4 regions of the Scandinavium manionii genome follow, and region 3 is predicted to be linked to each of the others. Evidence: predicted binding sites of a transcription regulator. Region 3 holds the regulator's gene; each other region holds the start of a gene.

Region 1 (2,204 bases), on a different contig from region 3:
CGATGTCTTTAACTTGTGCGTATTTCTCTGTGAGATCGGCCCGCCAGACGTTACGGCCATTCACCAGACCCGCAGACAGCAGCCATTCGGCTGGCAGGCGGTTGTGCAGTTCGGCGACGTCATCTTTACCGTGTACCAGATCGACATGCAGACCCTGCACCGGCAGCGCGGTAATGGTATTCAGGTTCGGCGTCACGCCTTCGAAATAAGTGGTCAGCAGCAGCTTAGTGTTCCCCTGGAGCGCATCGTAAGCGGGTTGGAACGCATCGAGCCACGGACGCGGCAGCTCCAGCACCAGAATCGGTTCGTCGATTTGTACCCACTCGACGCCACGTTTGGCCAGCTCCGCCAGCACCTGCTGGTAGACCGGCAGGATATCGTTCAGCAGGCTCAGACGGTCGAACTGCTCACCCTTCACTTTGCCCAGCCATAGATACGTCACCGGGCCAAGCAGCACCGGTTTCACGTTGTGGCCCAGCGCCAGCGCTTCGTCCACCTCATCCAGCAACTGGGTCCATGTCAATTTGAATTCCTGCCCTTGACTGAACTCCGGCACCATGTAGTGATAGTTGGTGTTAAACCATTTGGTCATTTCTGCCGCCGCCGCAGGTTCGCCGGTGGGCGCCCGACCGCGACTGATGCGGAACAGCGTATCGATATCCACTGAGCCGTCTTTGTTCTGATGACGAGCCGGCACATTGCCCAGCAGCAGGCTAGTGGTCAGAACATGGTCGTACCAGGCGAAATCGCCCACTGGCAGCAGATCCACGCCAGCGTCCTTCTGCTGTTGCCAGTGACGGGAGCGCAATTCGCGTCCGGTCGCCAGCAGTTCTTCACGGCTGGAATTGCCCGCCCAGTAGCTTTCTTGCGCTTTCTTCAGCTCACGGCGAAGGCCGACGCGAGGGAATCCCAGAGTGTGGTTCTTAATTGTCATGGCCGTTCCTCTTTTATTAATGGTCAATCCTATGGATTTTGAATTTAGGGAAGGCGGCAAGTTTGCTCATCCCCGTGAGCTTACATAAGTAAGTGACCGGGGTGAGTAAACGCAGCCAACGCACCATAAATTTAAAAGACGAAGGATTTAGACGTCTGGATGTTTACACATCTATAATTGGCAGGTACTGTATGATCCTCAAGCGCAATTTATTCATGCCGAAGTGAAGGACTTTCATGATCGAGATTAAACACCTGAAAACGCTACAGGCGTTGCGAAATAGTGGATCGCTCGCAGCAGCGGCAGCCATGTTGCACCAGACGCAATCCGCGCTTTCTCACCAATTCAGCGATCTGGAACAGCGCCTTGGCTTCCGGCTATTTGTCCGTAAGAGTCAGCCGCTGCGCTTTACCCCGCAGGGCGAAATTCTGCTGCAGCTTGCTAATCAGGTCCTGCCGCAGATTAGCCGTGCGCTACAGGCCTGCAATGAACCGCAGCAGACCACGCTGCGGATAGCCATTGAGTGCCATAGCTGTATTCAGTGGCTGACGCCCGCGCTGGAAAACTTCCGTTTGAGCTGGCCGCAGGTGGAGATGGATTTCAAATCGGGGGTGACGTTCGACCCGCAGCCTGCGTTGCAGCAGGGCGAGCTGGATATCGTGCTGACCTCAGACATTCTGCCGCGCAGCGGTCTGCATTATTCGCCGATGTTTGATTATGAAGTGCGACTGGTGCTGGCACCCGACCATCCGCTGGCGGTGAAAGCCCGCATCACACCGGAAGACATCGCCAGCGAATCGCTGTTGATTTATCCGGTGCAGCGCAGCCGGCTTGATATCTGGCGTCATTTTTTACAGCCCGCCGGCGTGAGCCCGTCGCTGAAAAGCGTGGATAACACGCTGTTATTGATTCAGATGGTTGCAGCGAAAATGGGCATTGCTGCCCTGCCGCATTGGGTGGTGGAGAGTTTTGAACGCCAGGGTCTGGTAGTGACCAAAACCCTGGGCGAAGGTCTGTGGAGCCGACTGTACGCTGCCGTGCGCGATGGCGAGCAGCGCCAGCCGGTCACCGAAGCGTTTATTCGCTCAACGCGGAATCACGCTTGCGATCATTTGCCGTTTGTCCGGAGCGCGGAGCGACCCAATGGCGATGGACCCACAGCGAAGCCACAATCACCAACGCACCTGTAATAAAGCTCGGCCAGTGCGGCTGCTGTTGCCAGATAGCCAGGTTCACCAGCAGCCCGGCAGGCACATGCATGTTATTCATG
Region 2 (2,204 bases), on a different contig from region 3:
CACCACAGTAGCATCAGCGGCAGCGACATCAGCTCCAGCTTCAGGGCCACCAGCCCCAGAACTGAGCCGAAAATCGTGCCGCCGATACGCTCAAACGCACGCGGGACCACGTTCCCCCAGAAAGAGATGGGCCCCATAATAACGACCAGCGTAATGAGCGGCCAGGTGCCTTCAGGTACGTGAAAAAGGCGCACCAACAGAAACGTCAGCACAAATGCGAGAGCTATCCGCACCCCGTGAACAATACGGTAGTTGCGGTATAAACGAATTTCAAAAGGACTCAGTGATTTATCAGCGCGCACACCCGCACTCCGGCCAGAGCAGAAAACACAATTGTATCTGTTTTTCTGCCACTGGCATCACGGATGCGTAAATAACCTTTTAAAAAGCAGGCTTGTTTACCTTAAACAGCGCGTTTTTTAACAGGTACATACATTTCGATATCCCAGTAACCATCCTGATTACCGTCATTGAGATAAAGCTCGAAGCAGGGTTTAGCTTCTAACTCGTAGTCTTTGTCCTCCAACACACGGCTAAAGAACTGATACCACGGGGTAGAAAAATCATGATCGACCACGCGTGCTGTGGCTTTGGCGTACATTCCCGCCGCGATTTCGGTGATAATCACCCCTTCGCTATTGGCAGGTATTGTGAAGCCGTCTTCGACGGTGACCACGGTGTCAGCCCGCAGCTTTTCCGCCGGCACCTCATCAGGGTTATCGTAGTAAACCGCCACCCACTCTTTGGCGTGGATCTTGTGTCCGTTCACCCACATCACCAACTGTTCAAAGCCCTGTTTGATGGTCTGCTCCCATGGGCCAACCATATGAAAACCGGCGATGATGCGACGATTTTGCTGAGTAATGCTGTAATCCATATTGCCTCCACTAACAAAGTCACTGGACAAATATACAGTTAAAATCTAGCAAACCGATTTGAAGGAGTATGTGCGATGTTTCACAAATCAGGAAAGTAAAACGCCCTCCGAAGAGAGCGTTTGGTCAAACGGGGTTGGCTCAGGATTTATGGTGCATCCAGTCGCTCAGGCGCGAGAACATGCCGCCTTTGCCCACACTTTCCAGCGTCACCAGTGGCCAGTGAGCAACAATTTTATCGCCGTCGTAGAGTTCAATTTCCCCGACGCGCTGATGGGCCGCGATTGGCGCATCCAGCTCTTTTTTGTCCATCACATATTTGGCTTTGATTTTCGGCACTTCAGCTTTCGGTAAGGCCAGCCAGAAGTCCTGATCGGTACCCAGATCGATATGTTCTTTATCGCCGTACCAGATGCGCTCAGTGCCAACTTTTTTGCCGGTATGCAGGATCTGAACGGTATCGAAATTCTGCTGACCCCAGTGCAGTAGCTTACGCGCCTGGTCTTCACGTCCTTTCGAGCTCTCAGCGCCCATGACGACCGCAATCAAACGGCGCTTACCGTCAACCGCAGACGCAATGATGTTAAACCCAGCGGTAGCCGTGTGGCCCGTTTTCAGCCCATCAACGTTCAGGTTTTTATCCCACAGCAAGCCGTTACGGTTGTTTTGAGTGATGCCGTTCCAGGTCAGGCTCTTCTCGCTATACATATGATAGAAGTCAGGCTCACCATGAATAATTGCTCGGGATAATACCGCGAGGTCGAACGCCGAACTGTGCTGTCCTGGCGCATCAAGACCGTGCACGGTTTCGAAATGGGTATCTTTCAGGCCCAGTTTGCTCACGTAATCATTCATCATTTTGACGAACTGTGGCTGGCCACCTGCGACGTAGTCAGCCAACGCCACGCAGGCGTCATTCCCGGAATCGACAATCAGTCCGCGGCTCAAGTCATGCACGCTCAGACGATCGCCCGCCTTGAGGAACATCAGAGACGATCCGTCAAAAACAGGATTGCCCTTTGCCCAGGCATCGCGACCTACGGTGACCATGTCATCTCCGGTAATGCGATGGCTGTCGATCGCGCGGTCAACCACGTAACCGGTCATCAGCTTCGTGAGACTGGCTGGGTTGCGCTGCTGGTGTTCGTTACCAGCGGTGAGGACCTGGCCGGTGGTGTAATCCATCAGCACCCAGGATGCGGCCTGGATCGCAGGAGGTTGTACCGGTGCGGGAATATAATCTGCAGCAACTGCGCAAGAAATGCTCGAAGCGAGCAAAGAAACAGCAATAAAAAAACGGCCTTTCAACAGCATATCCTCAACTTTTCG
Region 3 (2,204 bases):
TTGCAGGAGTAGCGAGCGCAGCATGATGTCGCGGTTCAACGCCAGCAGGCGGCGGATATTGCCTCGCCAGGCCTCTTTGAGCATATCCAGCGATATACCGCGCAGGTGCAGCACGCGCCGTACCATCAGCAAGCCAATGAAAAAGGTCGCGTATTCGGAACACGCTGTCGCCAACGCTGCGCCCTGCACGTTCATGTGCAGGCCCATCACCAGCCATAAATCGAGCACGATGTTTAAGACGTTGCCGACCACCAGCAAAATCACCGGCGCGCGCGCGTATTGCACGCCGAGCAGCCAGCCGAGCAGAACCAGGTTTGCCAGGGACGCAGGGGCACTTAACCAACGGATTTCGAGGAAACGCCGCGCCTGTTCCAGTACGGCATCGCTGCCGCCGACAATGTGCAGCGCCAGGTCAATCAGAGGGGTGCGGAACACAACAATCACCAGGCCCGCCCCCAGCGCCAGCAGCAGAGGCTGTACCAGCGCGCGAGCCAGACGTACAGGGTCTTGAGCGCCGTAGGCCTGTGCGGTGAGGCCGGTGGTGCTCATGCGCAGGAACAACAACAGCATGAACAGGAAACTGGTCGCCATGGAACCGATCGCCACGCCGCCGAGATAAACAGGACTATCAAGATGACCGATGACCGCCGTATCCACCAGACCCAACAGCGGCACGGTGATATTTGAGAAAATCATCGGCAGCGCGAGACGCCACAATGCCTTGTCTGCAGTGGTGAAGAGCGACATGAGAAAACCTGTGATTGTGAATGGGTAAAACGAAGTGACGCCAGAATAGCGCCACTCTTCCCGTCAAAACTTACGTGCTGATGTTCTGGCGATGTATGCCTGAACGCAACGTGAATTATTGAGGGTGTCTAAAGCTAATTACAGCCACTCGCCGTTGCGAATAACGCCAACCGCCAGCCCTTCGATGGAGAAGCTCTGCTGACGCAGATCGACCACAATCGGAGAAAACTCGCTATTTTCAGGCAACAGTTCAACGGTGCTGCCCTGCTTTTTCAGGCGCTTAACCGTCACTTCATCGTCGATACGGGCGACAACGACCTGACCATTACGCACATCCTGCGTTTTATGAACCGCGAGCAAATCCCCGTCGAGAATACCGATATCACGCATCGACATTCCGCTGACGCGCAGCAGGAAATCGGCGCTCGGCTTGAACATCGCCGGGTCAACCTGGTAGTGGCCTTCGATATGCTGCTGTGCCAGCAGGGGTTCACCCGCCGCAACACGCCCGATCAGCGGGATACCGGTTTCTTCTTCTACCAGAAGACGAATGCCACGAGAGGCACCGGAAACAATCTCAAGAACGCCTTTACGTGCCAGCGCTTTCAAGTGCTCTTCAGCCGCGTTCGGGGAACGGAACCCCAAGCGCTGCGCGATTTCCGCACGCGTTGGCGGCATGCCCGTCTGGCTGATGTGATCCCGGATAAGATCGAACACCTCTTGCTGCCTGGTCGTTAACGCTTTCATTCCGCCCCCTGGGTGCATATACAGTTATGCTGTGAGTATATACAGTTAATGGCGAATTTGGAACCGCAAAACGCACAAAAAACCAGACGTTTGCGTAATTCTGCGGGTGTTATCGATAATGCGACCACAACAGCGTTACCCAGGTGAGTAAGGCGACACCAATTGCCAGAAACACCGCGGCGGAACCCATATCTTTTGCACGACCTGACAGTTCGTGGCGTTCCGTCCCAATGCGGTCAACCACCGCTTCAATCGCACTGTTGATAATTTCCACTATCATCACCAGAAGCACTGAGCCAATCAGTAACACTCGGGTGATGGCATCCACATCTAACCAACAGGCGAGAATGATGGCGATAACGGCGGCAACGCCTTCCTGGCGGAACGCGGCTTCGTTTTGCCATGCGGCACGAAAACCTTTCCAGGAGTAGCCTGCTGCTTTGAAGATTCGGGTTAACCCGGTGGTATCATTTGCCATCAAAAGAACCTTTTACATTATTTAGCATCAATGTCACTGCGCGCCTGACGCGGTAGAACAGATATTCTGTGCACTTTCTGTTATCCTTGCGGCGCATTTGCATGATTAACCAGAGGCTTTACATCGTTTATGTCTGGCTGGCCACGAATTTACTACAAATTACTGAATTTACCATTAAGCGTGCTGGTAAAAAGTAAGTCTATCCCGGCAAATCCTGCTGAGGAACTTGGAC
Region 4 (2,204 bases), on a different contig from region 3:
CGGATTGGTCAGCCTGACGACCCAGGCGATTGACGCCAGCAGCGCCAGTCGCATTATCATCGCCGCAAACAGACCGATTCGGCGCGCGTGATTGCGCTGAGCCGTCGGCAGTTTAGCCACTACCAGAGAGAGAAAAATAATATTATCGATGCCCAGAACGATCTCAAGGATCGTCAGCGTCCCAAGCGCCATCCACGCGTTAGGATCGGTTACCCATGCAAACATTGTAAATCCTGCCAAAAACGAAAAGCGCAATTATAAGCCACGGACGGCCTCACCCCAAACGAATCATGTCAGAGCAGAAAATGCTGGGCCAGAAGGGCGGCGGTGAAATGCTTCTTCAGATAAAAACCACGTGGGAGAGTAAGAATAGGTTCGCCGTGTGTGCCGACTGCTTCCGTCAAGGCTTTACTGTTGGCTGCTTTCGGACGTAGCTGCAGCACTTCTCCGTGGCGAGCGGTAATGCGTTCCACCTGACCGAGCACAATCAAATCCATTAGCTCTTCCCAATCCATGCGCAGCTGATGCTCCTCTTCTACGCTCGGGCTCCACAGCAATGGCGCACCGACGTGGCGTTCAGCCAGCGGGATAGTGCGTTCGCCTTCGACTGGGATCCACATCACGCGCTTGAGTTTATGCCGGACATGGCTAGTTTCCCAGGTGACACCGCTGTTGCCGGTCAGCGGGGCGACGCAGACAAACGTGGTTTCCAGCGGACGGCCGTTGCGGTCGACGGGGATCGTTTTCAGCTCGACGCCCAGCGCGGCGAAATCCTGCTCGGGTTTACTCCCTGCGCTGGCACCCAGCCAAATTTCAAGCAGCACACCAATCCAGCCTTTATCCCGCTTTAAATCGGGCGGAATGGGCAGGTTTGCCATCGCCGCCAATTCACCCAGCGTATAACCCGCCAGCTGCTGCGCCTGAGCTAAAAGCTCGGCTTCAGACTGAGGGGATTGACGCAGGGGAGACAGCAGGGACATAACGGCACGCCTTTGGTTGAAAAGTGAGCGGGGTTTATCCCCATTGTGGAAAGAGTTTACCCGTTTCTGAATAACTACGCCAATATGATGATTTAATAGCGTTTTTTAATTGAAAAAAGCCAACATTTTTTGCGCTGCAAAATGTTTTCCCATTCTGGTCACTGACAATGAACAGGATCTTACACCCTGTTATCCACAGAAAAGTGGGATAACTGGGGAAAACCCTCACTACTGTTTCCATTTACAGGCTTGACGTGCGATGAAAATCCAATTTTCACACAAAAAGTGTTTAAGTTAGTGGCACAATCTGTGGATAAAAACGACGTTGTTCGATCTTTCATCAGTGCAAGGATTACCTATGTGATGATCGTCACGTTATGGCATATTTAATGAAAAGGAACTATTCTAAATAGATGAATAACATCATTTTATTTTAATGATAAAAAATGGTGTTTTTAAGACGAATCAAGGTTTTCCCATGGTAACTCGCGACTTCTTCACAACTCTATCCACAGAAAAAGTGAATAAAATGGTCCCGGGACGGTCCTATCTGTTTATAACTTTGATGATAGCTGTGAGTTATTCAATTGTTATCCGGTGTTATCGCCGCAAGAGAGTGGTTTACCGTTTCCAGCGAGTGTGAAACAATCATTCACATTGAAAATTGTTTTTAGAGGTAGTCCGGTGATTGATGACGATGGCTACCGCCCAAATGTTGGAATTGTAATCTGCAACCGCCTGGGCCAGGTAATGTGGGCCAGGCGTTACGGTCAACACTCCTGGCAATTCCCTCAAGGAGGGATAAACCCAGGCGAGTCCGCTGAGCAGGCGATGTATCGGGAATTGTTCGAAGAAGTGGGGTTAAGCCGTAAAGATGTGCGGATCCTGGCTTCTACCCGGAACTGGTTGCGTTACAAGTTACCGAAACGTTTGGTGCGTTGGGACACAAAGCCGGTTTGTATCGGCCAGAAACAAAAGTGGTTTCTCCTGCAGTTGATAGGCAACGATGATGATATCAACATGCAAACCAGCAGTACCCCGGAATTCGATGGTTGGCGCTGGGTAAGTTACTGGTACCCGGTGCGTCAGGTGGTGTCGTTTAAACGTGATGTCTACCGTCGGGTGATGAAGGAGTTTGCAGGCGTTGTGCTGGCGCTGACGGAAAGTACCCCCAAACCGCAGAACACCGCCCCTGCTTATCGACGTAAAAGAGGTTAAGCCACG

The links. Region 3 encodes LexA, which represses DNA repair genes until DNA is damaged. Its sites were predicted from a motif close to TNCTGTATGTACATACAGNA; they were not measured.
Region 1: a site for LexA is predicted at 1,088-1,107, ahead of metR (HTH-type transcriptional regulator MetR). Genes of this name have one in related genera too.
Region 2: a site for LexA is predicted at 898-917, ahead of sbmC (DNA gyrase inhibitor SbmC). Genes of this name have one in related genera too.
Region 4: a site for LexA is predicted at 1,210-1,229, ahead of mutH (DNA mismatch repair endonuclease MutH). Genes of this name have one in related genera too.

What each region holds. Positions count from the first base shown of each region.
Region 1 covers NZ_JALIGC010000028.1:72,202-74,405, reverse strand. Annotated here, with positions in the region: gene metE (5-methyltetrahydropteroyltriglutamate--homocysteine S-methyltransferase) at 1-934, opposite strand, end outside; gene metR (HTH-type transcriptional regulator MetR) at 1,171-2,124, shown strand; gene MUU51_RS01285 (carboxylate/amino acid/amine transporter) at 2,012-2,204, opposite strand, start outside.
Region 2 covers NZ_JALIGC010000039.1:580,119-582,322, reverse strand. Annotated here, with positions in the region: gene MUU51_RS17100 (FUSC family protein) at 1-302, opposite strand, end outside; gene sbmC (DNA gyrase inhibitor SbmC) at 404-877, opposite strand; gene dacD (serine-type D-Ala-D-Ala carboxypeptidase DacD) at 1,017-2,183, opposite strand.
Region 3 covers NZ_JALIGC010000038.1:526,782-528,985, forward strand. Annotated here, with positions in the region: gene dinF (MATE family efflux transporter DinF) at 1-747, opposite strand, end outside; gene lexA (transcriptional repressor LexA) at 886-1,494, opposite strand; gene MUU51_RS14370 (diacylglycerol kinase) at 1,604-1,972, opposite strand; gene plsB (glycerol-3-phosphate 1-O-acyltransferase PlsB) at 2,102-2,204, shown strand, end outside.
Region 4 covers NZ_JALIGC010000031.1:85,595-87,798, reverse strand. Annotated here, with positions in the region: gene MUU51_RS02875 (TerC family protein) at 1-225, opposite strand, end outside; gene mutH (DNA mismatch repair endonuclease MutH) at 294-980, opposite strand; gene rppH (RNA pyrophosphohydrolase) at 1,665-2,198, shown strand.